2 regions of the Azospirillum thiophilum genome follow, and region 1 is predicted to be linked to the other one. Evidence: predicted binding sites of a transcription regulator. Region 1 holds the regulator's gene; the other holds the start of a gene.
What was found. Region 1 encodes LexA, which represses DNA repair genes until DNA is damaged. Its sites were predicted from a motif close to ATGTTCTANTTTGGTTC; they were not measured.

Region 1 (15,766 bases):
CCCTTTTCCGTTTGGTGTGCCACGGCGACCTTTAAAAGCAACGCGGCCGACATGCTACTTCGATCAGCACGCCGTCATCTCGGATTACCTCCAAACCGGTTCACTAGCCTATGACCAAGGTTCAGGTGGCGAAGCGGTTCGGCCTTCCCATCTAGGGTTCCTGGTTCAGGGGAGGTCCTATCCCCTACTTCGCAGCAGAGGCATAGTAACCTCTCCTCACCCGGGCCGACATTCGGCCAATGCAGTTCGCGGGTGCGGCACCGGACAACGGACCGGCGGAGAAAAATAAGGGAAGCCCCGGGGCCGCCACCTGCCCAAACGATCATCGGCGGAAGGTCAGAGGTCATAGGATCATCCCCCCTCCCGGTCCGCCGGTGTGGGTGGAGGAAGAGCCTGGGTATACGCCGAAAAACTGCCGGGACACGCCCTTTACAGGCTTGATCCATTTGGTTTGCGCGGCCACATTTACAGTGTCGAAAGGACGCAGTTCCTTGGCGACACCCGGAAAAATACAAACCCTACAACAGCCAAAGCCGCAGAGACGGACGAAATTCCTGCGTCCGCCAATGGATCATCGCCTCTCAGGCGATCTCCGCCATGGGCCCCGACAAGGGGCCGGCCCCTGTCGCGGGCCGCCCCAGGAAGCGTTGGAGAGGAGGCATTCGCGTGCTGAAGAAACTGCTGACCGGTGAAAACGCCAGCCTGACCCGCTACATTGAAGAATCCAAGCGCTTCCCCATCCTCGCACCGGATGTCGAGCGCGATCTTGCCATCGCATGGCGGGAGCGTGGAAGTCCGCAGGCGCTGGAACAGCTCGTAGGCAGCCATCTGCGCCTCGTCATCAAGATCGCCCGCGGCTTTGGCGGTTATGGCCTCCCGCTGGTCGACCTTGTGGCGGAAGGCAATGTCGGCCTGATGCAGGCAGCTCAGAAATTCGATCCGCAGCGCGGCTTCCGCTTCGCCACCTACGCCACTTGGTGGATCCGGGCCGCGATCCAGGAATATATCCTGCATAGCTGGTCCTTGGTGAAGATGGGCACGACCGCTGCGCAGAAGAAGCTCTTCTTCAATCTGCGCCGTCTGAAGAGCCAGATGGCCGAGTTGGAACAGGGCGACCTCTCGCCGGAGACTGTGGCGACCATCGCCGCGGAACTGGATGTGCCGGAGACCGAGGTGGTTGAGATGAACCGCCGGCTTGCCGCCAACGACAGTTCGCTTGATGCCACGCTCTCGAGCGACGGAGAGACAAACTGGCTGGAGCTCCTGGCCGACGACCGCCCCACCCAGGATACCATGCTGGCCGAAGCTGACGAACTGGCGCTGCGCCGCCGTTTGGTCGGGCAGGCATTGGACCGGTTGGACGCTCGCGAACGGCGTATCCTGTTCGAGCGCCGGATGAAGGACGACCCATCCACCTTGGAGGCACTGAGCCAGCAATTCTCGGTATCGCGCGAGCGCGTGCGCCAGATCGAGGTTCGGGCCTTCGAGAAACTCCAGAAGGCAGTGCTCAGCGCTGCGCAGGCCTTGCGCCGTCCGGTCACTCCGATGGTGGCCTAAAGGAACTCTATCGCCCCGTCCGGTGCAGCTACGCTCTGGATGAGGCCATATGCGGCACCGGACGGTCATTGCCCACTGCCGCATAGCTTCCGCGGGCCGCGGCTCCGCTTGTTGCCTCCAAACCTGTCAACTGTCAGCCGGCGGCGCCCCAGGCTCCGCCGGTACTTTTCATTGGGAACCACATTTTTTATTTCGCTTTATTAGTCCTTTTATTGCTTTCCTTGCGACCCTCTCAAAAACGTTCTGCGACAAAGTGACATGTTTAAAGATGTCACTGCTTGAGCATGATGTGCCGCTCTCTGTAAAGTTTGCATTTTCGTCAATTCTTAGTACGCTAATCATATCTCAAATGGGAGAGGGGCTCCATGTCGAACGCTGCCCAGACTCAATCGATTGTCAGCCGTATCAACTTCCTGCGCATCGATGACGCGACAAAGGCAACTCTGCGGGAATTCCAGCCCCATCTGACGCAGCGGATCGATCAGATACTTGAAGAGTTTTACGGTTATCTGCGTTCGGTACCCGACGTTGCCCCCATGCTGACCGATCTGGCCGTGACCGGTCGAGCGCGCGACCTGCAAAAACAGCATTGGCTGCGGAATGTCTTCACTGGCACCTTCGATGAGGCCTATGTCAATCAGGTGCTGAAGATCGGCCAGACCCATCAACGCATCGGGCTGGAACCGCGCTGGTATACCGGCGCCTACTGCTTCACGCTGAACAAATTGATCGAGTTGGCGAGCCAGATCCACCGCAAGAAGCCGGAGAAGCTCTCGCAATTGCTCCAGGCCATCAACAAGGCGGTCTTCCTCGACATGGACCTCGCTACGTCGGTCTATATCGACTTGAACACCGCAGCGATCATCGCACGCGAATTGGGCAGCACAGCAGATGGTTTCGAACGGGAAGTGAAGGGCGTGGTCCAGGCGGTGGCATCAGCGGCCCATCAGCTTCAGGGTACGGCCCAGGCAATGAGCCGCACCGCTGAAATCACAAGCGAACAGTCGACGCAGGTCGCTGCCGCCGCCGAGGAGGCCTCCGTCAACATCCAGACGGTCGCCGCTGCGGCAGAGGAATTGACCGCCTCCATCGGCGAGATCAGCCATCAGGTGACCCGGTCCGCCGCCATCGCCAATGCAGCGATGACGGAAGCCGAACGGACCAACGCCACGGTACAGGGACTTGCCGACGCCGCCAGCCGCATCGGCCAAGTGGTGAAGCTGATCCACGATATTGCCAGCCAGACCAACCTACTGGCCCTGAACGCCACCATCGAAGCGGCGCGCGCGGGCGAAGCCGGCAAGGGGTTCGCCGTGGTCGCCAGCGAGGTCAAGAGCCTCGCCAACCAGACAGCCAAGGCGACGGAGGAGATCAACTCCCAGATCGGTGCAGTTCAGAGTGCCACGCAGGAAGCGGTAGGGGCGATCCGATCCATCTCCGGCACCATCGCCCGCATCAACGAGATCTCAACGTCCATTGCCACCGCCATGGAAGAACAGGGCGCGGCCACCACGGAGATCGCCCGCAACGTTCAGCAGGCCTCAATCGGTACGCGCGAGGTCAGCGAAACCATCGTTGCGGTGAACGCTTCGGCCAACAATGCCGGTGAGGAGGCTCGCCATGTGCTGGATGCTACGAATGAGTTGTCGCGCCAATCCGCCACACTTCGCGCCGAGGTGGAGCGTTTTCTAACCCGTGTCCGAGCCGGCTGACCAATTCGATCCATAAGTATGGAGGCTTTTTGGAAACACCCTCCCTCACGCCGAAATAAGGGCGCGTTCGTAGAAATGCGCCCATTCGGTAGCTCCATGCCCGGCTGCCCGTCGCGACAATTCAGGGATGCGTCCGAATCACGTAGTCGCTGACTGGAATGCTTTCCGCTTGCGCTGCACGGCGCACTTCATCCGCCGTGCGCCAGTGGCTGCGCCCACCGAGGCTGGTCACAATTCCGCCACGTATTGCCACGAACAACCCTGTACGCCCCAGATTGACTATCCTCATCATGCTTGGATCCCCCACCAAATTGTTCGCATTTTAAAGAAAATTAGTTTTATTCATCGACAGAGCATGCACTCTCTTCGAGAAGACTGCATATCAAACACTTAAAATAGATGTCAATAACGCTTCCGTCAGGCAACATCACTTCAGTCTCATAAGATAAATTCAACCAAAAGAAATGTTGCGCGAATTTTATTCATATAAATATATGATTATCTTATTTTTAGCGCTAAATTTTATTTATTTTATCGGCACTCTATCCGACCGAAAGCACTATCCCGACCGCATAGCGTCGGAACGGCCGCGCTCCGTGTAGGGTTGTCATCGGCAGCCGCCCCCTGTGGCAAGGCGGGCGGGAGACACCTGCGAGGCATCGGCATCATGGCAACTGCACACCGGCACACCGGCGCGGGCGGAATGGCTGGAAAAAGCCGGTTCGGATCAGAAACGGATAGAGATAGGGTTGACCACACGACCCTGGCGATGGCGGTGACAATACGCCGGGCCAAGCGAGAGGATTTGCCGACACTGGAATGGTACGGCCTGCACACTCCCCACCGGGAAATCATCGCCGACGCCTATCGGCTCCAGGAGCGTGGCGACGGCACGATGCTCCTGGCCGACGTAAACGGCTTTCCCGTCGGCCAGATCTGCATCGATTTTTTGCGCAAACGGCCGAGCGGTCGCGCCACCCTATGGGCGTTGCGAGTGTTCCAGCCCTTCCGTGGACTGGGGCTCGGTGCCATGCTGGTGCGGGCCGCGGAGCAGATTGTAATAAGGCGCGGCGTCACCGTCGCGGAACTGGGCGTCGACCGCGACAATTCCGGAGTGTTGCCTTTCTACGAACGGCTGGGTTACGAGCATTGCGGCCGGGAACGCGGCCAGTTCCTCTACCACACGCCGGAAGGAAAGCTGATCCGCGTCGCCATCGACCAATGGCTGCTGTGCAAGCAGCTTCCGGAAAAAGAGGAGCCGGATAGCGGTTCCGGCCTGCGCCTCGCCGCGGAATAGCGGTTAACCGGGGATAACGGTCATTCGGCCGCCAGCGCCGTCCCGGCCGGAAGCGGCACCAGCCGGGCGGCACGGCGCCGCGGCAGATAAATGCGCGCACCGTCCAGGACGCCGGACAACTCCCGCATCGCATCGGTGGCCATGCAAAGCGCCACGAGCGGCAGCCAGCGATCCAGCAACTGGGCCGCCACCTCCGCATCCCCGCTCTGCACGGCGGCCAGGGAGTCCAGCAGGGCAGCCTCATCGGCACTGATCCGGCTGCAAGCCGGGCAGCGGATTTCCGGCTTGCGGACACCGGCCACCGCAAAGGTGCCGAGCAACGCGAACAGCGGAAGCAGCGCCGTGTTCGGCACGCCTGCGACGTTCAGCCCGATCCGCATGGAGGCCATTGCCCCAGCGGTTCCGGCGCGGAACCACTGGCGGACACCGGTCAACAGCGCGCGTTCGGCCGTCGTCAGGTCCGTCACCGTCCAGGGCGACGGCCGCCCTTCTCCCACCGTCTCGCACATGCCGATGCTCCTTCGTTCGGTTGCGGAAGCATCCTAGCGTCACCCGCGATCAATTGCGAGTCATTCTTATTTGCGATCGCTGCCCTGTGACAAAATGTGGCTTCGGTAATCTCGGTGGAACAAAGGAAAGGGCGCGTTAACCACCGCAGCCAATCCTGAACCGACATCGCAGCACAACGGGGATCGGTGGGGATGATGCTGACGCTTCGGGGAGTGGTTCTCGGACTGGCTGCGATGATCGGACTGGCCGTGGCGGGTGGCCTGGCGACGGCCCGACCGGCGACCGCTCAGATCGTTCTGAAACCGGCCTATGGCGAGGCGTCGCTGGCCGGTCCGGCGCGGGCACGGGGCGCAGTGGTGTGGAGCCATGGCCGCTCGGTGGATTCCGAGGATTCCGAAGCGCCTACCCCGCTCTACATGAAGGCGTTGCGCGCTGCCGGTTGGGACGTCTACCGGCTGGACCGCATGCGTGTCAGCGACACCCTGCCCAACAGCGCGCGCGCACTCGCCGGCTATTCGGAGATGCTGAAGGGCAAGGGCTACCGCCGCGTGGCGTTGACCGGCCAATCGTTCGGCGCCTTCATCTCGCTGATCGCCGCCGGCCAGTCCACTGCCATCGATGCCGTCATTGCAACCGCTCCGGCCGCCTTCGGCAACTTCACCGAGGCCTATGACAGCTATCGCGAGAACGCGGCCCAGCTCTGGCCGATCCTGCGCGAGGTGCGGCGGGCACGGGTCATGATGTTCCTCTTCCATGGCGACGATTTCGATCCCGGCGGACGGGCCGAGCCGGCGCGCAGCATCCTGGCCCAGCGCGGCCTGAACAGCCTGATCGTCGACCAGCCGTCGCTGCTGACCGGCCATGGCGCCGCCAACACCGGGCTGTTCGTCCGCCGGTTCGGCGCCTGCATCGTCCGCTTCGCCGAGGCACCGCCGGCCGCGAACGATCCGCCCTGCGACGAATCCTGGGGCCGCAACCCGAGCGCCGAGCTGCTCCAGGCCGCCCTGCCCGCCAACGGGTCCGGCTCCGGCAAGGGCGACACCGACACCATCTCCGCCCTGCGGCCCTATATGGGGATGTGGTACGGCAGCTACATCAACGGCCGCGAGGTCGCCCTGTCGGTGGAGAAGGCCGAGGGCGACGCCGTCTATGCCGATTACCTGCTGGGCGCCGGAATGGAGGCCGACCAGCCCTTCGAGCGGGTGCGCCGGAAGGGCCGGATCGAGAATGGTGAGCTGGTGTTCGACGAGAAGGGCCGCAACCTCCTGCGCTACCGCCTGCGTCCCGACGGCCGTGTCGCCGCCACCTGGCTGGACAAGGACGGCCGCGGCCGGCTCGATACGGTGCTGCGCCGGGTGAATTGAGGCCCTCTCCCCCAAAAAATCAGTCCTCCGCCAGGAAGCTGCGGACGATGGCGATCTGGTCGTCGGTCATCAGGGATGGGGCATGGCCGGTGTTGGGGATCTCCACCACCCGTACCAGGCCGGCGGCCCCCGGACCGCGCGCGGCCATCCGTTCGGCCGTCTCGGCGCTCAGCAGGTCGGACTCGGCACCGCGCAGCACCAGCACCGGACAGCGTATGCGGTCCCACAAGGCCCACAAATCGACATCGCCGATGGGCGCGGTCTTGAACGCATCGCCGATGCCGGGATCATAGGCGAGGCGGAAGCGGCCGTCGGGCAGCGGGCGGGCGCTGTGCTGCGCCATGTGGCGCCAGCATTCGTCACCGATCGTCCCGAAGCCCATCAGGACGAAGCGCAGGTAGGATTCAAGCGCCGCCAAATCCTCGAACACCGGATCCTTGCCGACATAGTCGGCGATGCGCTGCAAGCCGGCCTGGGCGATGAAGGGGCCGACATCGTTGATCACCATGCGGCGGATCGGGCTGTTGGCCTGGGCCGCCAGCGTCATGCCGATCAGCCCGCCCATCGAGGTGCCGACCCAGTCGACCGTCTCCGCCCCCATCCGGGCGATCAGCGCCACCATGTCGGCGCAATATTGCGGATAGCCGTAGAGCGCCGGCACCGGCAGCCAGTCGCTGCGGCCGCGCCCCACCACGTCGGGGCAGGCGATCCTCCAGCGGTCGGCCAGTGCCAGCGCCAGCCGGTCGAAATCCCGGCCATTGCGGGTCAGCCCATGGACGCAGACCGCGGTCCGGGCCGCGTCGTCACGTCCCCATTGGGTGTAGGCGATCTTGTGGAAACCGGCGGCACTGAGGCCGAGGACGCTGCGTTCGGACATCGGCACGGGCGGTATACTCCTGTTCCGGGAAGGGCTTCCGTCACCCCTTTTTCGGCGATTCGGCGGCGCGTGGCAACTCCGCCTCCACATCCGCCGCCGTGGCACGGCGGATGGCGGCCAGGGCCGGCGACGGCTCGGCCGCCGAGCGGTCGAAGGGGTGGCGGACGGTGTCGTAGCTGCGTCGGATGATGCGCACGTAATTGCGCGTCTCCTCATAGGGCGGTACGCCCTTGTGACGGTCGACCGCCTTTTCCCCGGCATTGTAGCCGGCCAGCGCCAGCGTCACGTCGCCCTGGAAATAGGCCAGCAGCCAGCGCAGGTACTTCACCCCGCCGGTGATGTTCTCGCGCGGGTCGAAGATGTCGCCGACGCCGAAGCGGTCCGCCGTGTCGGGGATCAGCTGCATCAGCCCGGACGCATCCTTGGGCGACACTGCGTCGGTCCGGAAGGCGCTTTCCGCCTGGATCACCGCCAACACCAGCGCCGGGTCGATGCCGTATTTCGGAGCGATGGATTTTACCAGCGCCACCACCTCGGCCGGCGGCGGGCCGACCTCGCGCACCGGCCCGGCGCCGGGCCGGCACCAGGGACGGATGCGCCCCATGCGGCCGGGGACATAGCTGACCAGCCGCCGCGCCTCCGGATGCCCGCGCGAGGCGGCGGCCCGCAGCCAGGCGGTGCCGAGCCGCCGGTTCTTCGCCACGCCCTTGCCGAACAGGTAACGGCGGGCCAGCCGATAGGCGGCGTTGGCATCGCCCTGCTCGGCCAATTCGCAGTCGGTGGATTTCGTCTTCAGGGAGGGCAGCGGCAGTTCGGCCACCGCGGCGGGCTTTTCGGCCGGCTTGGTTGCAGCCGCCGCAGCCATGGGGACCGGTCCCAGCCCGGCACCCCACAGCGCCGATGCTGCCAGCGATCCCATGACGACCCAACGAAACCGCAACCCCCTGTCCTCCTCCTGCCCCGGTGTCATCCCGCGGGAACCCGGAGTATGGTGATGCAACCTGCCGCCGACAAGGCCGCCAACCCCTTGCCGCCTATGGCCCGCGGCGGCGGCGGCCCTGCTTCTTCGGGGCACCCTCCGGGATGCCGCGCCCCTGGCGGGCGCTGCTGATGCCGATGCTGCCGGGAGTCTCCAACCCGAGATCCATCGCCTCCAGCCGGCGCAGCTCGTCGCGCAGGCGCGCGGCCTCCTCGAATTCGAGGTCGGCGGCGGCGGCGCGCATGCGCTTTTCCAGGTCGGCGATGACGGTCTTGAGATTGTGGCCGACCAGCTCGGTGGTGTTCAGCCCGGTCTTCACCGTCACATGGTCGGCGCGTTCGTAAACGCTTTCCATGATGTCGCCGATCGCCTTCTTGATCGATTCCGGGGTGATGCCGTGCTCCAGATTGTAGGCCATCTGCTTTTCGCGGCGGCGCGCCGTCTCGTCGATGGCGTACTTCATGCTGTCGGTGATCTTGTCGGCATAGAGCAGGGCACGGCCGTCGACATTGCGCGCGGCGCGGCCGATGGTCTGGATCAGCGACGTCTTCGAGCGCAGATAGCCCTCCTTGTCGGCGTCGAGGATCGCCACCAGCGCGCATTCCGGAATGTCCAGCCCCTCGCGCAGCAGGTTGATGCCAACCAGCACGTCGTAGGCACCGAGCCGCAGGTCGCGGATGATCTCGATGCGCTCCAGCGTCTCCACGTCGGAGTGGATGTAGCGGACGCGCAGGCCGGCCTCGTGCATGTATTCGGTCAGCGCCTCGGCCATCTTCTTGGTCAGGGTGGTGACCAGGATGCGATAGCCCTTGGCGACCACCTCCTTGCACTCGCCGATCAGGTCGTCGACCTGGGTCTCGGTCGGGCGGATGATCACCGGTGGGTCGATCAGGCCGGTCGGGCGGACCAGCTGCTCGGTGAAGACGCCGCCGGTGCGCTCCATCTCCCACGGGCCGGGGGTGGCGGAGACGAAGACGGTCTGCGGCCGCATCCCCTCCCATTCCTCGAATTTCAGCGGGCGGTTGTCCTTGCAGCTCGGCAGACGGAACCCGTAATCGGACAGGATGGTCTTGCGCGCCAGATCGCCGCGGTACATGCCGCCGATCTGCGGCACCATGACGTGGCTCTCGTCGACGATCAGCAGGGCATCCTTCGGCAGATACTCGAACAGCGTCGGCGGCGGCTCGCCGGGTGCGCGTCCGGTCAGATAGCGCGAGTAGTTCTCGATCCCGGCACAGGCGCCGGTCGCCGCCATCATCTCGATATCGAAGGTGACTCGCTGCTCCAGCCGCTGGGCCTCCAGCAGCTTGCCCTCGGCGGCGAACTCCTCCAGCCGAACCTTGAGATCCTTCTTGATCTGACCGATCGCCTGATGGAGCGTCGGCTTGGGGATGACGTGGTGGCTGTTGGGGTAGACGCGCACCGCCTCCAGCGCCGCCAGCTTCTCGCCGGTCAGCGGATCGACCTCGTGGATCGCCTCGATCTCGTCGCCGAACAGCGAGATGCGCCACGCCCGGTCTTCCATGTGGGCGGGAAACAGTTCCACCGTATCGCCGCGCACGCGGAACAGGCCGCGGCCGAAGGCGGCGTCGTTGCGCTTGTATTGCAGCTCGGTCAGCTTGCGCAACAGTTCCGGCTGGGAAATGATCTCGCCCTTGCGCAGGTCGACGGTCATTTCGGAATAGGTCTCGACCGAGCCGATGCCGTAGATGCAGGACACCGAGGCGACGATGATGACGTCGTCGCGCTCCAGCAGCGACCGCGTCGCCGCGTGGCGCATGCGGTCGATCTGCTCGTTGATCGAGGATTCCTTCTCGATGTAGGTGTCGGTCCGCGCGACGTAGGCTTCCGGCTGGTAATAGTCGTAGTAGGAGACGAAATACTCCACCGCGTTGTTCGGAAAGAAGGATTTCATCTCGCCATAGAGCTGCGCCGCCAGCGTCTTGTTCGGCGCCAGGACCAGCGTCGGGCGCTGCAGCAGCTGGATGACGTGCGCCATGGTGAAGGTCTTGCCCGACCCGGTGACGCCCAGCAGGACCTGGTCGCGCTCACCCTGGCGCAGGCCGGCGGTCAGCTCCTCGATCGCGTTCGGCTGGTCGCCCGACGGCTTGAACTCCGACGAGAGGACGAATTGCTTCCCGGCTTCCAGCTTCGCAAGCGGCTTGGCGGGAATGGCGGAGAGGACTGGGCTTGCCATGGGGCGGCGATCCGGATCGGGAAAGGGGTACGGAACAGGAACCGATTATATGGCCGCCGCCCTGCCGTCTGTCGAGACCTTGACCGCATCCAATTGCTGAGACGAGTGGCGAAATGTTCCATTTCCCGTCGCCGCGAAGATGACAGGGGCTTGACGCGCAGCGGGAACCAAACTAGAACATGGAGCAACGTTTTGTATTTGTTCCATCTTCAGTCTGGCGACCGCCGGGAGGCATCCATGCTCACGCGCAAGCAGCACGAATTGCTGCTGTTCATCCACGAGCGGCTCGGCCAGGGCGGCGTTTCGCCGTCGTTCGACGAGATGAAGGACGCCCTGGGCCTGAAATCGAAGTCGGGCATCCACCGCCTTATCACCGGCCTCGAGGAACGCGGTTTCATCCGCCGCCTGCCCCACCGCGCCCGCGCGCTGGAGGTTCTGCGGCTGCCCGAGGGGCTGGATACCGCCCGGTCCCGTACGGCGTCCAAGCCGAAATTCCATCCCAACGTCATCAGGGGCGATTTCGCCTTCGTCGGTCGCGATGTGGCTCCACCCTCCCCGACTGCCGCGCCGGAAACGGTGCAGTTGCCGCTCTACGGCCGCATCGCCGCCGGAACGCCGATCGAGGCGTTGCGCGACAACAGCGCCTTCGTCGACATCCCGGTCTCGATGCTCACCGCCGGCGACCATTACGCCCTCGAGGTGTCCGGCGATTCGATGGTGGAGGCCGGCATCCTCGACCACGACACCGTCATCATCCAACGCTGTGACGCTGCGGACAACGGCGCCATCGTGGTGGCCCTGGTCGACGAGGGCGAGGTGACGCTCAAGCGTCTGCGCCGCAAGGGCAACACCATCGCCCTGGAGCCGGCCAACTCAGCCTATGAGACCCGCATCTTCGGTGCCGACCGCGTCCGCGTGCAGGGCAAGCTGGTCGGGCTGGTAAGGAAGTACTGACTGCGGAAGTGCTGACGGCTCGTCATCAAGCCGCCCTGGCCCCTCCCCCGCCGAAGGGGGGGGCCAGTGACTCTGACTCACCGTCCAGGTCCTGACCAGGGCCGCTCTCCCTGCCGACCGTTGGATGTCTCGATCCGAATTCCCTCGCCCGTGACCGTCAGCGTGTGCGCGCCTCCGTGCCGCAGCGCCCAGCGGTCGATCACCAGTCCGGCCCGGCATCCGCGCGCCACCGCCGCCGTTACCACTGCGTCGGCGACGCCGCAATCCTCGTCCAGCGCATCCGCCAATCGCGGTAGGGCGATGATCTTCCCTCGCAGCTGGTACAGGCAGCCCCAGTCGTCGCACGCCATCGACGACCTTCCTGCGCCGTCGGCCCATCCGCCCGCCGCCGGCCAGGGATCGGCCGCCGTCCGGTCGCCGTCCCGCTCCCTCCAGGTCTCGACGATACGTCCGCCGCCCTTGCCCGACGCGCTGAGACGTCCATCCGCCATGCGCACAGCCACCACCGCCCCGTCCCCGGCGACCAGCACATCCGGCCTCGTCACCAGTGCCGGCGAGGCGAGGCCGGCCAGGATGGGCACCAGCCCGAGCCAGCGCCAGCGCCGCGTCCAGATGCAGAGCCACAGCCCGCCCGCCACCAACACAGCGAACCCTTCCACCGGCATCGCCGGTACGGTCAGGGAGGCCCAGGGCAACCGGCCGAACAGCTCCGCCGTCCAGATCACTGCCCTGTCGCCCCAGTTCATGGCGATCAATGCCGGCGCCTCCGCCCCGAAGGGCATCAGCGCATAGGCGATCAGGCTCCAGGGCATCACCCAGAAAGACGTGATGGGGATCGCGATCAGGTTCGACAGCACGCCGTAGAAGGCGATCTGCTGAAAATGGAAAAGCGAGAACGGCAGGGTCGCCAGTGTGGCGACCACGCTGGTCAGCAGGATGCCGCCGACATAGAGCAGGCTGCGCACAAGCCATCCGGCATCGCGCCGTATCGCCGCCAGCCGCAGGCTGCCGCGCTCAAAGGCGGCGATCAGCGCCACCACCGCCGCAAAGGACATCTGGAAGCTGGGTCCGAGCATCCCTTCCGGATCCAGGGCAATGGTGACCAGCCCGGCGAATGCGACCAGCCGCATGCTCAGCGGGTCGCGGTCCAGCATGATCGCTCCCATCACCAGCCCGGTCATCAGCACCGACCGCACCGTCGGCAGCGGCGCACCGACCAGCATGGTATAGGCCAGCGCCGACAGGATGCCGAACAGCGCCGCGATCTTCTTGATCGGCCAGCGCAGCGCGATGTAGGGCACCGTCGCCAGCATGGCCCGCACCACATAGAACAGGATGCCGGCAGCGATCCCCACATGCAGGCCGGAGATCGACAGCAGATGCGCCAGCCCGCTGTTGCGGAAGTCTTCCAATGTCTCTTCGGGGATGCCGAACTCTTCGCCGTTCAGCAGGGCCGTGGTGACGCTGGCCTCGACCGGATCGCCGATGGTGGCGGCGACCCGCTCTGCGATGACGCCGCGCGCCCGTTCGAAGGCAAGGGCGACGGTGCTCCATCCGGTGACGGGCGGGGCTTCCATGGCTTCGACCGCGCTGGTCGCGAAGCCGACTCCTCCCAGTCCCATGAACCAGGCGCGGCGCTGGAAGTCGAAAGCCCCAGGTTCGGCCGGCGCCTGCGGCGGCGACAGGGTTGCACGCAGCCGCACAACCGATCCCGGAGCGGGCGGCGGGTGACGGTCGGACAGGCGGATTCGCAGGGTGGCCGGCGTCTGCTCGGGCGACAGCCGGCTGATCGACGGTGCATGCAGGGTCAGCCGCACCGCACCCGGTCGCCGCTCCACCGCCATCACCCGACCGGTGACGGTCGCCGCCGTTATGCCACGGGTCAGTACCGGCGCTGCGACGCGCGCCGCATGACCCTGCGCCACCAGGAACCCGCCCACCGCCGTCAACAGGGCCACCGTCACCGCCGCCGGCACGAACCGCCGACGCACGATCAGCAGCAGAATTCCAGCGCCACCCGCCGTTACCAATCCGATCCACCAGGGCGGTTCCTGCATCAGCCCGAAATAGAGCGATGCCCCCGAGCCGAAGGCGACCGGCAACCACAGCACCCAGCGCTCGCTTTCCGCCTCCGCAAGTGCCGCGAGTCGGCCCCGGATCCACGCGAGCGCACGACGCCAACGCCCGCCGAATGACGGCGGACCATCGGTCTCCTCCTCCGGCCAGCCCGCGGCCGTCACCGGTAACGGATTCCAACCGCAGCAATGCCGCCCGCAAGCCTCTCCGCCATCCTCCATGCGCGCATCGCATTGCCTCCGAACCGGGTGGCTGTGTTAAACCACAGTGTCGTTACACCGGCGCATCATACCAGCGCCGAACCGGAAATTGAGAGACCGATGACCGTCGTCACCCGCTTCGCTCCGTCGCCCACCGGATTTCTTCACATCGGCGGCGGCCGTACCGCGCTGTTCAACTGGCTGTACGCCCGCCGGATGGGCGGCACCTTCCTGCTGCGGATCGAAGACACCGACCGGCAACGGTCTACCGAGGCGGCGGTCGACGCCATCCTCGACGGGCTGAAGTGGCTGGGCCTGGATTGGGATGGCGAGGCGGTGAGCCAGTTCGGGCGGAAGGACCGCCATGCCGAGGTGGCGCACCGGATGCTGGCCGCCGGCAAGGCTTATCGTTGCTATTGCAGCCCGGAAGAACTGGAGGAGATGCGCGCCGCCCAGAAGGCTGCCGGCCAGCCGATGCGCTATGACGGCCGCTGGCGCGACCGCCCGGAGTCCGACGCGCCTGAGGGCGTGGCGCCCGTCATCCGCCTCAAGGCTCCGCAGGAAGGCCAGACCGTCCTCGACGATCTGGTCCAGGGCGAGGTCACGGTTCAGAACGCACAGCTGGACGACCTGATCCTGCTGCGGGCCGACGGTACGCCGACCTATCTGCTGGCCGTGGTGGTGGACGACCACGACATGGGCGTGACCCATGTCATCCGCGGTGACGACCATCTGACCAACACCTTCCGCCAGATCCAGATCTTCAATGCGATGGGATGGGACCTGCCGCGCTTCGGCCACATCCCGCTGATCCACGGCTCCGACGGAGCCAAGCTGTCCAAGCGCCACGGCGCGCTCGGCGTCGACGCCTACCGCGACATGGGCTATCTGCCGGAGGCTGTGCGCAATTACCTGCTGCGGCTCGGCTGGTCGCATGGCGACGACGAGATCATCTCGACCGAACAGGCGATCGAGTGGTTCAACCTGGAGAGCATTGGCCGCTCACCGTCGCGCTTCGACTTCGCCAAGCTGGAAAATCTGAACGCCCATTACATGCGTCTGGCCGACGACGGGCGACTGGTCGGGCTCATCGCGCCGCGGCTGGAGGCCGAGTTGGGCCGCGGCCTGACCGACGCCGACCGCGACCTTCTGACGCGGGCGATGAGCGGGCTGAAGCAGCGCGCCCGGACCGTCGTCGACCTGGCGCAGAGTGCTCGATTCTATGTCGCGGCGCAGCCGCTCGGCTATGATGAAAAGGCGTCTGCTCTGCTCGACGAGAAGGGCCGTGGCCTGTTGACGGAGTTGGCTGCCGCCTTCGCCGAGGAGCCGGAATTCACCGCCACGGCTCTGGAAGCACGGGTCCGCACCTTCGCCGAGGCGCGGGGGGAAAAACTCGGCAAAGTGGCACAGCCGCTGCGCGCCGCACTGACCGGATCGACGGTGTCGCCGCCGATCTTCGAAGTGGCTGAACTGTTGGGCAGGGAAGCGACTCTTTCTCGCATCCGCGATGCAGCGGGTGCAGCATGAAGGTCATTTCCGTGCGTTGCCATCAGGCTGCCATGGAACTATGCTGCGCCGACGAAAAAAGGGCGCCAAGCCCGACCCTCAACGATAAGGACGTGCCGAGATGACCCAGACTGAGGACGGCAAGGATACCGTTACCCTCATCGACAACAAAACGGGCAGCCAGGTCACGATGCCGGTCCTGCACGGCGCCGTCGGGCCGAGCGTGATCGACATCCGCAAGCTCTACGCCGCGACCGGCTATTTCACCTACGATCCGGGCTTCACCTCGACCGGCAGCTGCGAATCCGGCATCACCTACATCGACGGCGACGAGGGTGTCCTGCTGCACCGCGGTTACGCCATCGACGAACTGGCCGAGCATTCGACCTTCCCGGAAGTGTGCTTCCTCCTGCTCAACAACCACCTGCCGACTGCCGCCGAGCGCACGGATTTCGAGAACATCCTGCGCCGCCACTCGATGGTGCATGAGCAGCTGACCAAGTTCTACAGCGGCTTCCGCCGCGACGCGCATCCGAT
Region 2 (15,766 bases), 1.5 Mb from region 1:
CGGCACCAGCCGGATGGTCGCCGGGTTCAGCACCCCGTCATCCTCCGCCTGCCAGATGCCGGTGACGGCGATGGAGGCGTTCTTCAACACCAGTTCCACCACCTTGTTGGCGGTCTTGATGTCGGGCAGCGTCTTCATCACCGGGGAGCGGCCGTAGGTCTCGCCCGGCGCCTTCAGCCAGCGGAAATTGAGGAAAGGCGACTGGGCGAAGCGCCCCTGGGCCAGCCAGGACGGCTCGGCCAGCCCGCTGTCCAGAACCACGGCCCAGCGATAGGCGGTGCCGTCGGGCAGCACCGCCTCGACCAGGGCAAAGCGGGTGTCGGGCTCGTCGGCGGCCCGCTTGCGCAGCTCATCGGGCAGGTCGGCACCGGGAAAGCGCTGGAGGATCTGGGCAATCGTCGCCTCGCTGCGGCGGAAGGTGGCGTCGAGCCGGCCGTCCGGCCCCTCCTCCAGCACCGCTTCGGCCAGCGGTACGGCGGTGAAGCGCAGGCTGGACGGGGCACCGGGGGCAGCTTCCTCCATCAGCAGGCTGGCGGTGCCGACGGTGACGAGGTCGAGGAAGGCCTGGTGGATCTCCACCGCGAAGTTGGAGCGGTCGAAATGGGCCTGGACGATGCCGGCCGTGCGGTCGAGCAGCGGAGCGACGCGGTCGCGCTCCGCCCCGGTCAGCGCCGGCCCGGGCTGGAAGCCGAACCAGCGCGACCAGGGGGGCGTCAGTTCCGACAGCAGGCTGGCGGCGAGCTGTTCCACCGCGTCGGGGGCGGTGCCGTCGAACAGCCGGTCGACGCGGCGCTCGCCGGGGGTGCCGTCGCCGCGGAAGGGCCGGCCATTGGGCAGCGCATGATCGTAGCACTCCTGCCAGTGGCGCTCCCACACGGCGCGGCGTTCGCGCGCGGCCCGGTAGCGCTCCAGCAAGGCTTCGGGCTCCGACAGCTCCTTCGCCTTCCGGGACGCCGTTTTGATGGCTGGGGATTGGGTCATCGGCGGTCTCCGGATCAGGGTCGAACGGTGGCATGCCGCGGGGAGGAGCGGTTCAGGTGGCGATGCAGCTGCCAGGGGGTCAGCACCCGGCGGGCACGCAGGCCGATCAGGCGCTTGACCGCCTCGACGCAGGTGAAGGGCCCCCAGGGGGCGGCACCCGATGGGCGGCGCAGCGCAGCGGCATCGACCGTCAGCCCCTGCGCGCGATACCAGCCCGGCAGGTCGAAATCGGCGGGCAGGTCGAGCACCGCCACGTCGGTGAAGCCAGCCAGCGGATCGACCGCCACCCAGCGCCGCCCATCGTTCAGCAGGGCCAGGCAGTGGCGGAACCCCGGCTTCAACACGCGCAGCCACCACAGCGGCGCCTCCCCCCGGTAGACCACCCAGGCGGTCGCCGGCGCGCCTGCATTGGGTGTGCTCATCGTGCGATGCCCTTCTCGCGCAGGGCGGGACCGATGAGATCGAAGGCCTCGGACCACAGGGCGTGGGCGCGTTGTTCACGGAAGCGATCCGGTTCCGGCGCGCCCTGGCGGCGACCGTAATGGACCAGGACATGCAAGTGGTCGCGCAGCAGCTTTCGCGTCCGGTACAACCGGTCGACCACCCGCAGCACGTCCTGAGGTTCGCAGGGCCGCTCGATCAGCCCCCGTCCGGCGGCGACCCGTGCACCAGCCGCCTTGGCGTCCTGCGCCTGCACCGCCCAGAACCACGCCTCCTCCGCCCCGGCGAAGGGCTGGCCCTCGGCCATGAAGGGCTCGGCCCGGAGCGGAACGGCTCGGGTCGGCTGCCGGACAGGCGGAGAGGCAGACAAAGGGGTGGCGGCCGGACTCAGCATGCTGGTCTCCTTGCGGCTTCGGAATTTGAACGGGGGAAGTGCGGGAACCGCTGGAACCGGCCGGCGGTGGCGCCTTATGTTTGCGTTATGTTCCGGCTGCCACGCCCGGTCAATGGTTTTATGAAAAAGTTCCTAGGGACCGGATCGCATATCTATGAGACTATCGTCCCATGCTGAAACACACGGATATCTGGCGGGCCATCGACCGCCTCGCGGCGCAGCACGGGTTTTCCGCTTCCGGACTGGCGCGGCGCGCCGGACTGGATCCGACGACCTTCAACAAGAGCAAGCGCACGACCAGCGACGGCAAGCTGCGCTGGCCGTCGACTGAAAGCATCTCCAAGGTGCTGGACGCCACCGGCGCTTCGCTGTCGGAATTCGTCACTCTGGTCGGCGACGGCACCGGCACCAATCCGCTGCAGCGGGTTCCGGTGATCGGCTACGCACAGGCCGGGTCCGCCGGCTATTTCGACGATGCCGGTTTCCCCGCCGGCAGCGGCTGGGACGAGCTGCTTTTCCCCAGCCTGGGCGACCCCCATGCTTATGCGCTTGAGATTTCCGGCGACAGCATGGAACCGGTCTACCGCGACGGCGACACCATCATCGTCTCCCCTGCCGCACAAATCCGCCGCAACGACCGCGTCGTCGTCCGCACCAGGGGCGGCGAGGTGATGGCCAAGCAGTTGATCCGCGAAACCGCGACGAAGATCGAACTGCTGTCGATCAACCACGCCCATCCCGACCGCAGCATCCCGCTGTCGGACGTCGCCTGGATGGCAAGGATCATCTGGGCCAGCCAGTAAGGCAGACCACGGTCCGGCCGCCCCTCTCCCAGTCTTTTGCAAGATGGTATCCTGGGGGGGAAATACCTTTTCCCGCGGCCACCTATCCTAGGAAAATTAGCCTTTACAGCCAGATCCGGCAAGCGCTATCGTCCACTCCATGGACCGCGCCTCCCGCCTCGACGCCCTGCTCCGTACCCATGACGGCCGACCGCCGCAGAGCGACCTGCGGGTGGTCCTCCTCGGCGGAGAAACCCGCGCCAACGCCCTGCGCCGCGCTGCCGCCCTCCATCTGCATGAGTCGCTGGCGGCCGAGGCACGCCTCGCGGTCGCGGGCCGACGCCGGACGCAAAGCGCCGCAACCGCGCGGGCCGACGCGTGGCTGGCCCGGCTGGCCGCCACGCTGGCCCATCACCGCCGGGCGGCGGTCGCGCTCCGCGATCAGCGGAAGGCATATTCCCAGTAGAGCGCCCGCGCCCGCTCGAAACACGGCCCGGCGGCGAAGCTCCGGTCTTCCACCTTCGTCACCGGAACGCATTTGGCATGGTTGCCGGTGGAGAAGACCTCGTCGGCCTCCAGCACGTCATGCGGGGTGAGGGTGCATTCCTCCACGGTGAAGCCGTCAGCACGCAGCAGGGCGATGATGCGCTGGCGGGTGATGCCGTTCAGGAAGCAGCCGTTGGGCACCGGCGTGCGGACCACACCGTTTTTGGCGATGAAGATGTTGGAGGTCGCGAATTCCGCCACGTTCCCGATGGCGTCCAGCATGATGGCGTTCTGGAAGCCGCGCTTGCGCGCCTCGACCAGCGCCAGCCCGGCATTGGGGTACAGGCAGGCGGCCTTGGCCTCGGTCGGGGCCATGCTCGGGATCGGCCGGCGGCGGGTGGAGATGCAGGCGGCGAAGCCGGTCGGCTTCGGCAGCGGATCCTCGTAGATCGACAGGACAAAGCGCGTGCTCTCCGGGGCCGGCGAAACGAAACCGTCCTCGGCGTAGAACATCGGACGGACGTAGAGCTCCGCCTCCTTGGGGAAACGCCGGATGCCGTCCCAGCACAGCTCCTCGATCTCACCCGCGGTCACCATCGGTTCCAGCCCCATGACCTGGGCCGAGCGGATGGCGCGGGCGCAGTGGAGATCGAGGTCGGGAGCGACACCCTGGAAGGCGCGCGCACCGTCGAAGACCGTCGAAGAGAGCCACAGCGTGTGGGACAGCGGTCCGACGATCGGGGGGTTGCCCTCCACCCATTCGCCCTGGATCCAGCTCCACGCCTGCCCTGCCATGCCGCCCATGATTGCGTCCTTCCCTCGGATGATCTGTGCCTATGGTTTGGGCGCCGCCGGTTCGCGCCGCCCATTCGTGGTTCGTCGTCGATGGTGATCTCCGAAGAGCATACCCCCTCGTCGTCATCGGTCAACCGGTCCGCATGAGGGAGCGGATTGCGGAATCCGCTGTTGAAACGGGGAACTGCCTGACCGAAGCGACCAACCGACAGGAAACGAGCCATGCAAACCGCAGAGACCGGCGCCGGGACCGGCGTCCCTGGCATCCTTGCCGCCGCGCCCCGCCCTCAACCGCGTCCGAACGAGGATGTTCCGGTCGTCGATGTGCCGATCACCGACAACCCGGACCTGCCCGACCCGGGCGGCCCCGGCAGCACCGATGTACCGGTTCCCGGCAGCGATCTGCCGCCCTCGCGGCCGACCGACCCGGATTTCATCTGATCGATACCCGTTCTGCGCCCCGCAGAGCACCATCCGACCCACGGAAGGGTTACGGTGGGAAGCCCAAAACGACGAAAGGCGGCCAGAAGGCCGCCCACTCGTAAGTACCTGATCTTTTTTAGGAAGGATGGCGCGCCCGAAGAGATTCGAACTCCTGACCCTCAGATTCGTAGTCTGATGCTCTATCCAGCTGAGCTACGGGCGCCTTGTATATCCTAACACTTAACCTACCGTCTGCCGCGGCGTCGGAGTGTTCCCCCGGCGTCGAGGCGCGCAACCTACTCAAATCCTTCATCCTGCGCAAGCGCTTTTCGCGAAGAAAAGACACATGTCGAAAAGATGGATTCCGGTGGCCCCCAGACGACAAAAGCCACCCGAAGGTGGCCTTGCTTGTCATGCTGCGGAGGATGGCGCGCCCGAAGAGATTCGAACTCCTGACCCTCAGATTCGTAGTCTGATGCTCTATCCAGCTGAGCTACGGGCGCCTTGTATATCCTGACATCCACCGTCTGTCCCCGGCGTCGGCGGCAGGCCGTCGGCGTCGAGGCGCGCAACATACTCAAACACCCCCTGCCCCGCAAGCGCTTTTTTCGACGATTTTCGCCAAGCCTTCGGGGAGCGGCCCGATCACGCAAAGCACCCCGGATTGCCGGGCGGCGGCGGCTGGGTTATACAGTCCGCTTGCTGTTTCTGGAGAGTCAGTCCCGTGGCCGAAGCCCCCTTCAACAAGCATTTCCCGGTGTCCTGGGAAGAGCTCCACCGCAATGCCAAGGCGCTGGCCTGGCGCCTGATCGACCGCGGCCCGTGGAAGGGCATCATCGCGATCACGCGCGGCGGCATGGTTCCCGCGGCGATCATCGCGCGCGAGCTCGAGATCCGGATGATCGACACCGTCTGCGTCTCCAGCTACGACCATCAGAACCAGCGCGAGGCGATGGTGCTGAAGGGGGTCGAGGGCGCCAATGCCGGCGACGGCGAGGGCTGGCTGATCATCGACGACCTGGTCGATACCGGCAAGACCGCGGTGGTCGTGCGCAAGATGCTGCCCAAGGCGCATTTCGCAACCGTCTACGCCAAGCCGGCTGGCCGGCCGCTGGTCGACACCTTCATCACCGAAGTCAGCCAGGACACCTGGATCCATTTCCCCTGGGACATCGAACTGCAATTCTCGCAGCCGATCGCCAAGCAGCGGAACGGCTGACGCCAAACGGTTGATGCGGCACCTCAGCCGCGGTCTCCGCCGGTTTCGCGGTGGCCGCGGCATACGGGCCGGCCATATCGAAGAGCATCACAAAAAATTTACCGTTCCCGGACTACAACCGGGCTCACGGAACGTCCGCGCCCGCCTGCCTCACATCATCGCTTCACAACACCGCGTCCCAACTCGCGCATGACCGACGACCCATCTGGCGACACCCGCCCGGACGAGCCTCACCAGGACGAGTTGCGGCGGAAGATCGACGCGCTGGTCACCCGGCTGCCGGCCAGCCTCGTCTACAGCCTCCTCAGCGAGATCGAGGGCATGGACAGCGAGCCGGCCGACCGCGTCCAGCTCGTCCGCCAATATGTCATCGAGTATCTGAACCGCCAGCGCACCAACCGGGCCCGGCGCCTGTTCACCAACCTGTTCGAAGCCTTCCTGATCGACGACGACGTGCTGTACCATGCCGGCGTCGTCATCCCCGGCATGCTGCAGCGGGTCGATGTCGGCGCCTTGTGGGAGGCGATGAGCCGCGACGCCTTTCCGCTGCTGGCGGTCGAGGCGCAGGAGATGTTGGACGAGATGGCACGCGGCGACGTGATCGACCGCGTGCTGCGCTCCCCCGTCGCCATGGTGATGAAGGAGCGGATGCGCGTCGCAGCGGTCAGGCATCTGGACACCGTCCTGACCAACAAGAAGGCGGTGGACGAGTTGCTGGCCGGACTGTCGCGCAACCGGCCGCGCCGTACCCGGCTGATGTCGGGCTTCCTGGAAAAGACGCCGGCCATCGACATCGGCACGCTGCGGCTGATGCATCTGATCCTGGCCAATGCCGAAGGCGCGGTGAAGCCGGTCGCCGACCGGCTGGAGGATTTCCCGGCATCCTGCGCCGACGAGGCGGAGGCGAACCGGATGGCCGACCGCCTGCTGGACGCGACGGACCAACTGCGCGACCGCTGCGGCGACGATCTGGCGAACCTGCTGCCGTTGTCGGTGGTGACGACGAAGCGCAACTACGCCGTCGCCGCGCTCTACATCCGTCAGAGCGGTGTCGATCCCGGCCGCGGCGACGCCGTGACCGCGGCGCTGACCGGCCATTTCATCGGGGTCACCCGGGCGCTGACCGCGGCGCTGAGCGTCGTGCTCAAGCTGAACGACCGCGTTCCCGGCTCCGCCATCCGCCCCAGCGCCAAGGAGAAGGCGCGGCTGGAGGCCCTGGTACAGCGGCTGGACCAGCTGGTCCACGCCGCGACATCCTCCGGCCTGATGGAGGACCGGCGCAGCGAACCCGCCTTCCGCAACGCCTGGACCCAGGCGGCGAAGATCATCGGTTCGCGCGTCACCACCGTGGCGCTGGAACGCTCCGCCCAGGCCGCCGCCGCCCGGCGCCAGCCCGTCATCGACCATGCCGACATCGTCTGGCTGAACCGCTTGCTGTGGCGCTGGCAGGCGATGTCGCGCGAGTTCGGATTCGAGACCTACGACCTGGTGAAGTGGCGCGAGACCCTGCTGGAAGAGATGCGCGCCAACGTCGAGAAGGCGATGAAGTTCGAGGAGACCGACCCGCTCGACGAACGGATGGAGCATCTGCTGCGCGTCAATGCGCTGGCCGGCGTGTTCGGCCAGCGGGTCAGCGGCTGGATCCCGACCTTCAGCCAGAACATGACCCGCCTGCTGTCGCACCGGCTGGAACGCGGCGGCACGCTTGGCACCGACGAACAGGCCATCATCGACGACCTCGTCGCCACCGCCCGCACCGAGGTCGGCAAGTCGCGCTACTGGAAGAGCAACGAGCTGATGGACCTGATCGAGCTGTCGGAGCGGACGCGGCAGGTGGGCTGACCACCCCCTCTACAACAGTCCGGACGACCGGTGCCGCGGGTCGAGCCAGTCGCGCAAGCCATCCCCCAGCATCGTCAGCCCCATCACGCCGAGCGCGATCGCCACGCCGGGGAAGACCGCCTGCAGGGGGGCGGTGAACAGGTGGGTCTGCGCATCGCCCAGCATCTTGCCCCAGCTCGGGCTCGGCGGCTGGATGCCGAGCCCGAGATAGCTCAGCGCCGCCTCGTTGACGATGGCGACGGCGAACAGGACGGTGGCCTGCACCACGACGATGCCGGCGATGTTGGGCAGCACATGCACCAGCGTCACCGACAGCGGCCCGCGACCCAGCGCCAGCGCGGCGCCGACGAAGGGCCGCCGCCACACCGCCAGCGCCGCTCCGCGGGTGACACGCGCCAACACCGCGGCGTTGAACAGCGCCAAGGCCAGCACGACGTTGACCGCCCCGGCGCCGAGCACCGCGGTCAGCAGGATCGCCGACAGCACGGCGGGAAAGGCGAAGACCAGATCGCCAAGCCGCGCCACCACCTCGTCCCCCCAGCGCCCCAGCGCGGCGGCCAGCAGCCCGAGCGGCACCCCGCCGAGCAGCCCGAGCCCTACCGCAGCCGCTCCCACCGCCAGCGAATTGCGGGCTCCGACCATGATCATCGACAGCACGTCCCGCCCAAAATGGTCGGTTCCGAGCCAGTGCGCGGCGCTCGGCGGCTTCAGCCGGGCGAGCACGCGGATCTGTTCGGCCGGATAGGGGGTCCACAGCAGCGACAGCAGCGCCAGCGCCACCAGCAGCGCGGTCAGCACGGCGCCAAGGCGCAGGGAGAGGGGAAGCCGCGCCCTCACGACGCCCCTCCCTTCGGCCGCGGATCGGCAAGCGCGCAGGCGATGTCCACCAGGGCGTTCACCACCACCACGAACAGCGCCAGCAGCACGACCACCCCCTGCACGACGATCAGGTCGCGCTGGCCGATGGCCTGGTAGAGCAGGCGTCCCAGCCCCGGCAGGGTGAAGACATTCTCCACCACCACCGCACCGGCGACCAGGAAGGAGATCTGCAACCCCAGCACCGTCGCCACCGGGATCAGGGCGTTGGGCAGGGCGTGGCGCAGGAGCACGGCGACCCGGCCCACCCCCTTGGCGCGGGCGGTGCGGACATGGTCCTCGCCCAGCGTGTCGAGCACGGCGGTACGGGTGACGCGGGCGAGGATGGCGGCCTCCGGCACGGCCAGCGCCAGCGCGGGCAGGACCAGCGCATGCAGCGCCGGACCGATGCCGCCATCCCAGCCGGGAAAGCCTCCGGCCGGAAACCAGTGCAGCGTCAGGGAGAACAGCAGGATCAGCAGGATCGCGATCCAGAAGCTGGGCATCGACACGCCGAACTGCGCGAAGCCCAGCACCGCCCAGTCGCCGCCCCTGCCCCGCCGCGCCGCGGCCAGCAGGCCGAGCGGCAGGGCGGCCAGCGTGCTGAGCGCCAGCGCCAGCAGGGCCAGCGGCAGGGTGACCGCCAGCCGCTCCGCCACCAGCTCGGCGACCGGGCGTGCATAGGTCAGGCTAACGCCGAGGTCGCCGCGGGCCAGCCCGCCGACCCAGTGCAGGTAGCGGACCGGAACCGGCTGGTCGAGCCCCATCTGGGAACGCAGCGCCGCCAGCGTGTCCGGCTGCGCGTTGACGCCCAGCATCAGCAATGCCGGGTCGCCCGGCACCAGTTGCAGCACCGCGAAGACCGCGACGGTGGCGAGCCAGACGGTGACGATCAGGCTGAACAGCCGTCGCAGCAGGAAGGCGAGCACCGGGGCGATCCTTACTTGCCCGACATCATCATTGATCCAGCCTCACCGGCCCGCCCTCACTTCCAGGCGGCGGCGGTGACGTCGTTGGCCTGGACCGGGCGGTTCACCCAAAGGCCGGTCAGCGACGCCTTCTGCACCGTCACCGACGGCAGCATGAAGAGGAAGCCGTTGACCGCATCCTCCGCCAGGATCCTCTGCTCCTCGCCATACAGCGCATTGCGCTTCGCGGCATCCTGGGTGCGGTTCAGCTCGTCGTTCAGGGCGTTGAAGCGGTCGCTCCGGTAATTGAAGTAGTAGTCGGGGCGGGCATAGATGTCGATGTCCAGCGGTTCGGTGTGGGCGATCATCGACAGGTCGTAATCCTTGCCCTTGAACACCTTCTCCAGCCAGGAGGCCCATTCCATCGGCTCGATCTTCGCGCGGATGCCGACTTCGGCCAGCATGGCGGCGACCAGTTCGCCGCCTCGCCGGGCATAGGGCGGCGGCGGCAGGCGCAGCGTCGTGTCGAAACCGTCGGGATAGCCGGCCTCGACCAGCAGCGCCTTCGCCTTTGCCGGATCGTAGGGATAGAGCCCGGTCAGGTCGACATAGCCTTCGCGGTGCGGCGGGAAATGGCTGCCGATGGCGGCGCCGTTGCCGTACAGCACGCCCTCGATCAGTGTCTTGCGGTCGATGGCATGGGCCATGGCCCGGCGGACGCGGACATCGTCGAAGGGCTTGCGGGCGTTGTTGGTGGACAGCACCGTCTCGCCCTCGGTCGAGCCGACCATGACGGTGAATTTCGGGTCGCTGCGGAACTCGGCCAGCGCCTCGTAGGTGCTGAACAGGGTGAAGGCATCGACGTCGCCGGCCTTCAGGGCTGCGACCTGGGCGGCGGGATCGCTGATGAAGCGGAAGGACACCCGGTCCAGCTTCGGCTTCACGCCGTCATAGTCCGGGTTGCGGACCAGCACCACCCGGTCGCCGGCAACCCAACGCTCGAACTTGAAGGGGCCGGTGCCAACCGGCTTCTGCTTGTTGGTCGCCGCCGTCTCCGGGGCGACGATGGCGGCGTCGCCGCTGGCCATATGGAACAGGAAGAGGCCGTCGGGCCGCGACAGCGTGACCACCGCCGTCTTGGGGTCGGGGGTCTCCACGGAGGCGATCGGGGTGAAATAGGCCTTCTGGGCGTTGACCGACGACGCCGCGCGGGCCCGGTCCAGCGTGAACTTCACGTCGGCCGAATCGGCGGCGCTGCCGTCATGGAACTTCGCGCCGGGCCGCAGGCTGAAGCGGTAGGTCAGCCCGTCTTCCGACACGGACCAGCGTTCCGCCAGGCCGGGAACCAGCCTGCCGTCGGCATCGACCCGCAGCAAAGGCTCGAACAGGTTGGCGTAGGTGACTTCCTTGATGGCGCCGGCCGCCCCGGCAGTGGGGTCCAGATGCGGCGGCTCCAGCGCCATGCCGACCACGAGGTCGGTGCGCGGCTGGGCCGTGGCCGGACCGGCGGCCAATTCGGCGGCCAATGCCAATGCTGCGAAAGCCGCCAGGGTGAAGCCCTGCTTGGCGATGGACATGATGGCAAAACTCCCCCGTCTCGTCGTTGCCGACGGTCTCTTTGCCGCGATGATGCGGTGCGGCGCGGGAGAGCGCAAGCACGGCCCACTGGCATTCCGATGGGCCGCAGCGGATCAGGCGGCGCCCGGCACGCCCTTCGAGGTGGAATATTCGAAATGCAGCGCCTCGCCCGGATAGACCAGCGAGCGGATGGCGTGGGCGGCCTGGGCCGCCTCGGCGAAGCCGCAGAGGATCAGCTTCAGCTTACCCGGATATGTGGCGATGTCGCCGATGGCGAAGATCCCCGGCACGTTGGTGGCGCAGCCGGGCTGGGCCACGGCGATGTGGCTGCGCTCCAGATCGAGGCCCCAGTCGGCGATGGGTCCGAGATTCATCGACAGGCCGAAGAAGGCCAGCATCGCGTCGGCCGGCAGCGCCTTCTCCTCGCCGTCGAGCGTGGCGACGCGGACCGCGGTCAGCTGCCCGTTCTCGCCGTCCAGGCCGGACAGCTGGTAGGGCACCACCATGTCGATCCTGCCGTCACGGACCAGCGCGTCCATGCGGGCGACGCTTTCCGGCGCGGCACGGAACTTCGGACGGCGGTGGACGACATAGACCCGCTCGGCCACGTCGGCCAGCGACAGCGCCCAATCGACCGCGCTGTCGCCGCCGCCGGCGATCACCACTTTCTTGCCGGCGAAGTCCTGGCGGCGGCGCACCATGTAGAAGACCGACTTGCCCTCATACGCCTCCAGCCCGTCGAGCGGCGGACGGTTGGGGCCGAAGGCGCCGCTGCCGGCGGCGATGATCACCGCCTGGGCGTCGATCTTCGTGCCGATGCTGGTTTCCACCAGCCAGCGTCCATCATCCTGGCGGGTCAGCTTTTCCACCTGCTGGCCCAGATGATAGGTCGGCGCGAAGGGAGCCGCCTGTTCGGCCAGCCGGTCGATCAGGTCGGCAGCCTCGATGGAGGGATGGGCTGGGATGTCGTAGATCGGCTTTTCCGGGTAGAGCGCCGTGCATTGGCCGCCGACCATGTCCAGCGCGTCCACCACATGGCAGCGCATCTTCAGCATGCCGCATTCGAACACGGCGAACAGTCCGACAGGACCGGCGCCGACGATGACGACGTCGGTGGTGAGGACATCGGTGCTGGAAGCGGTCTGCGACATGAAAGCCTGTTCCTTGGGGACGGGTGGGCAGTTGAGACTCGAAGGCGGATGGATGGACCTTCCATTGTCCGCATTTCCCGGCCGGGTCAACCCCCAGCAAGGGGAAAGCGGCCCCGTGTCGCGCGTCCCGCATGTCTCGGCATGAGAGGGCGGCGGGCATTCGTAGGATTTTGGGCAAATTCGCTTAAATTTGTTGATTGCAGCCCGCCCCGGCAAGGCGGACAGTGACAGGGTTCCCCAGCCTGGGAGCCGGTCGGGTGGAGGTCCGGAATGAAGGAATTGCGGTGTCTGGTCTTCACCGACCAGGAAGTCATCCGGGCCGTGCTGGACCGCCGCCGCCGGGTGAAGGATCCCTTGCCGGTCGGCACCGTGTCCGGTGTCCTCTACCACAAGCCCGAAGGGCGCGAGCAGGAGGGCATCGAGACCCGTCTGACCGTCACCGGCGACGACGGCACCGTGACCGAACTGGCGCTGTCCGACACCGAGGTGACGGCCGCGCTGGTCGGCTATTGCATGGGCCGGCGCATTCCCCTGCCGGTGGCGTCCGACAAGATGCTGCACCTGATCAACGGCGCGTTGACGCTCATGATCACCATGAACTTCAACAAGGCGCCCCGGCTGGTAATGGCCGCGGGGTCGGCTGAGGGACCGGCCGGACCCGCAGCCGACCGGCTGTCGCCCAAACGGCGGATCGGCCGGTAACCCATCCTTCTTTCCGGCTTGCAGGCGGGCGGCGGCTTCGCACAGTATCCGCGCCATGCCGGACACGTCCCCCCATGGCCCCCATGCCCCCCACGTCGTCGTCATCCCGCTTTCCGACGAGGCCGCCACCGCGGCGCTGGCCCGCCGGCTGGCCGCCATCCTGCGCCCCCGCGACCTCGTGGCCCTGCGTGGCGACCTCGGCGCCGGCAAGACCGCGCTGTCGCGGGCGCTGATCTGCGGCGTCACCCATGAGGATGCCGAGGTGCCGTCGCCCACCTTCACGCTGGTGCAGACCTACGACACTGCCATCGGCCCGGTCTGGCATTTCGACCTCTACCGCCTGTCCGGTCCGGACGAGGTCCATGAACTGGGCTGGGACGATGCGCGGGCCGAAGCCGTCGCGCTGGTGGAGTGGCCGGACCGGCTGGGGCCGCTGCTGCCGCCCGACCGGGTCGAGGTGATGCTGGAGCATGCCGGCCCCGATATCGGCCCGGATGCCCGACGCGCCACGCTGACCGGCCATGGCGCGCTTGCCGCGCGGATCGCCGCCGCCGACTGGACGCCGTGATGCCTGTGGCCCTGTCAAAGCGGGAGGCGGAAATCGCCGCCTTCCTTGCCGCCCACGGCCTGTCCGCCGCGATGCGGGAGCCGCTGGCCGGCGATGCGTCGGCCCGCCGCTACGAGCGCATCCACAAGCCGGACGGCGGCACGCTGATCCTGGTCGACACGCCGGTTCCCGCCGAGGATCTCGTCCCCTTCATCGCCATCGGCAGCGAGTTGGCCGCCATCGGTCTGTCGGTTCCCACCATCCTCGCATCGGATGTGGAACGAGGATTGGCAATCCAGGATGATTTCGGAAGCGAAACCTTTACCCGCCTGCTGGCGGACGGTGCCGACCCGTGGCCGCTCTACGAACTGGCGACCGATGCGCTGATCGCGATCCATCGCGACTGGCCCGTCGACGTCGCGGAACGGCTCGCCCTGCCGGTCTATGACCCCGCCCTGTTCCTGGCGCAGACCGGGCTGTTCATCGATGCGTATGTCCCGGTTGCGCTCGGCCGCCCCGCAAGCGACAAGGAACGTTCCGAATTCGAAACAGCTTGGCGCGCGGTTCTGGAGCCGGCCTGCGCCGGGACGCCGTCGCTGCTGCTGCGCGACTACCATGTCGACAATGTGATGCGGCTGCCTCGGCCTGGGGTGAGTGCTGCCGGGTTGATCGATTTCCAAAGCGCCGGTTGGGGGCCGCAGGCCTACGACCTCGTCTCCCTGCTCGAGGATGCGCGGCGCGACGTGGCGCCCGATCTGGCGGAGGCGATGGTCGCACGCTATCTCGACGCCTTTCCTGCCACCGATGCCGCCGCCTTCCGCCGCGCCATGGCTGTGCTGGGCGCGGCGCGCCATACCCGGATCGTCGCCATCTTCGTCCGTCTGGCGGTAAGCCAGGGCCGCCGCTCCTATCTTGTCCATCTGCCACGGGTGTGGCGCCTGCTGGAAACGCAGCTGGCGAAGCCGGAGCTTGGCCCGGTCGCCGCCTGGTTCGACCGCCACCTGCCATCCGATTCCCGTGCCGCCCTGGCCGTTCCGGAGACGCCGTGAACATGACCTTGACCGTTCCCGATACCGCGATGGTGCTTGCCGCCGGCAAGGGCCTGCGCATGCGGCCGCTGACCGACCACCGGCCGAAACCGCTGATCCCGGTGCTCGGCCGGCCGATGCTGGACCATGCGCTCGACCGGCTGGCCGCGGCCGGCGTGGCCAAGGCGGTGGTCAACAGCCACTATCTCGGCGCTATGATCGGCGATCACCTGAAAAGCCGGGCGGCGGAGAATCCAAGCTGGCCGGCCATCGCCCTCTCGCCGGAAGAGACGCTGCTGGAGACCGGCGGCGGGGTGAAGAAGGCGCTGCCCCTGCTGGGCGCCGCGCCGGTCTATACCGTCAACGCGGACATCTTCTGGCTCGACGGACCGATCCCGGCATTGCGCCGCCTCGCCGCCTATTGGAACCCGGCGGAGATGGACGCGCTGCTGCTGATGATGGCGACGACCAAGTCGGTCGGCTATGACGGGCCCGGCGACTATCACATGGACCCGCTGGGCCGGCTGACCCGCCGCGGCGAACTCGAACTGGCCCCCTTCGTCTATGCCGGCGTCCAGATCGTGAAGCCGGAGCTGTTCGCAGCGGACACCCCCGACGGCGCCTTCTCCACCAACCGCATCTGGGACCGGGCGCAGCAGGCAGGCAGGCTCTTCGGCCTCGCCCATGACGGGCTGTGGTTCCATGTCGGCACCCCCGGTGGGCTGCGGGAGGCCGAGGATCTGCTGGCCATCGGCGGCGTGCGCGCGGTTGCCCATTGAGGGCGGCGTTCAGGTATCATCCAGTCCATCGGGTGCGTTGCCGATGATTGCCCCCTCCCCGACCCTCCCCCGCTGTGCGGGAGAGGGTGCCTTCTGCGAAGTGGCGGCAGTTCCCTCCACCGCCAAAAGCGGGGGAGGGTTAAGGAGGGGGCAATCGGCGCCCGCACCAACAAGCACCAATCCGGACAGTCCATGACCCACCCCAAAGTCTACAGCATCCCCTCCGGTGCGCCCTTCGTCGACATGCTGGCGGCGGGGATCATGGAGCGGGTCGGCGGCGACCCGATGGCGCTGGCCGGGGTGACGGTGCTGCTGCCGACCCGGCGCGCCTGCCGGTCGCTGCAACAGGCCTTCCTGCGCCGCTCCGGCGGACAGCCGACGCTGCTGCCGCGGATGGCACCGCTGGGCGAGTTGGACGCCGGCGACCTAAGCCTGACCGAGGAGGAACTGCCGGACCTCCCGCTCGACCTGCCCGAAGCAATCTCCCCGCTAAGCCGGCAGATGACGCTGGCGCGGCTGGTCTTGGCCAGCACGTTATCGGCAACGACAGCTCAGGCGGTACGCCTTGGAGCCGACTTGGGTCGGTTGATCGATGCCGTGTGGACGGAACGTGTTGGTTTCGAGCGGCTCCACACCCTTGTTCCCGATGATTACGCGGAGCACTGGAAGAAAACCCTGGAGTTTCTCAACATTGTCACCGAGGTCTGGCCCGCCATACTCGAGTCGAGCGGCGAGACCGACCCGGCCCAACGCCGAAACCTGGCGCTGGAGACGCAGGCCGCACTCTGGCAGGCCGCCCCGCCGCCGGGGATGGTGATCGCCGCCGGCTCCACCGGTTCCATCGTCGCGGCGTCG

Region 2: the regulator LexA is predicted to act here: its motif matches at 1,893-1,909, upstream of AL072_RS05250 (S24 family peptidase).

What each region holds. Positions count from the first base shown of each region.
Region 1 covers NZ_CP012401.1:2,710,543-2,726,308, forward strand. Annotated here, with positions in the region: gene rpoH (RNA polymerase sigma factor RpoH) at 667-1,557, shown strand; gene AL072_RS12570 (globin-coupled sensor protein) at 1,923-3,269, shown strand; gene AL072_RS12575 (GNAT family N-acetyltransferase) at 3,937-4,566, shown strand; gene AL072_RS12580 (hypothetical protein) at 4,587-5,075, opposite strand; gene AL072_RS12585 (alpha/beta hydrolase) at 5,268-6,440, shown strand; gene AL072_RS12590 (alpha/beta fold hydrolase) at 6,460-7,323, opposite strand; gene AL072_RS12595 (lytic transglycosylase domain-containing protein) at 7,358-8,257, opposite strand; gene uvrB (excinuclease ABC subunit UvrB) at 8,352-10,493, opposite strand; gene lexA (transcriptional repressor LexA) at 10,731-11,447, shown strand; gene AL072_RS12610 (ComEC/Rec2 family competence protein) at 11,525-13,687, opposite strand; gene gltX (glutamate--tRNA ligase) at 13,844-15,250, shown strand; gene gltA (citrate synthase) at 15,351-15,766, shown strand, end outside.
Region 2 covers NZ_CP012401.1:1,130,985-1,146,750, reverse strand. Annotated here, with positions in the region: gene AL072_RS05265 (portal protein) at 1-981, opposite strand, end outside; gene AL072_RS05260 (hypothetical protein) at 996-1,403, opposite strand; gene AL072_RS05255 (hypothetical protein) at 1,400-1,729, opposite strand; gene AL072_RS05250 (S24 family peptidase) at 1,987-2,619, shown strand; gene AL072_RS05245 (hypothetical protein) at 2,759-3,064, shown strand; gene AL072_RS05240 (branched-chain amino acid aminotransferase) at 3,040-3,888, opposite strand; gene AL072_RS05235 (hypothetical protein) at 4,102-4,320, shown strand; tRNA gene AL072_RS05230 (tRNA-Arg) at 4,449-4,525, opposite strand; tRNA gene AL072_RS05225 (tRNA-Arg) at 4,729-4,805, opposite strand; gene gpt (xanthine phosphoribosyltransferase) at 5,027-5,521, shown strand; gene AL072_RS05215 (hypothetical protein) at 5,711-7,363, shown strand; gene AL072_RS05210 (ABC transporter permease) at 7,373-8,200, opposite strand; gene AL072_RS05205 (ABC transporter permease) at 8,197-9,147, opposite strand; gene AL072_RS05200 (ABC transporter substrate-binding protein) at 9,204-10,703, opposite strand; gene AL072_RS05195 (NAD(P)/FAD-dependent oxidoreductase) at 10,818-11,855, opposite strand; gene AL072_RS05190 (hypothetical protein) at 12,126-12,557, shown strand; gene tsaE (tRNA (adenosine(37)-N6)-threonylcarbamoyltransferase complex ATPase subunit type 1 TsaE) at 12,613-13,125, shown strand; gene AL072_RS05180 (aminoglycoside phosphotransferase family protein) at 13,125-14,153, shown strand; gene AL072_RS05175 (nucleotidyltransferase family protein) at 14,156-14,911, shown strand; gene addB (double-strand break repair protein AddB) at 15,104-15,766, shown strand, end outside.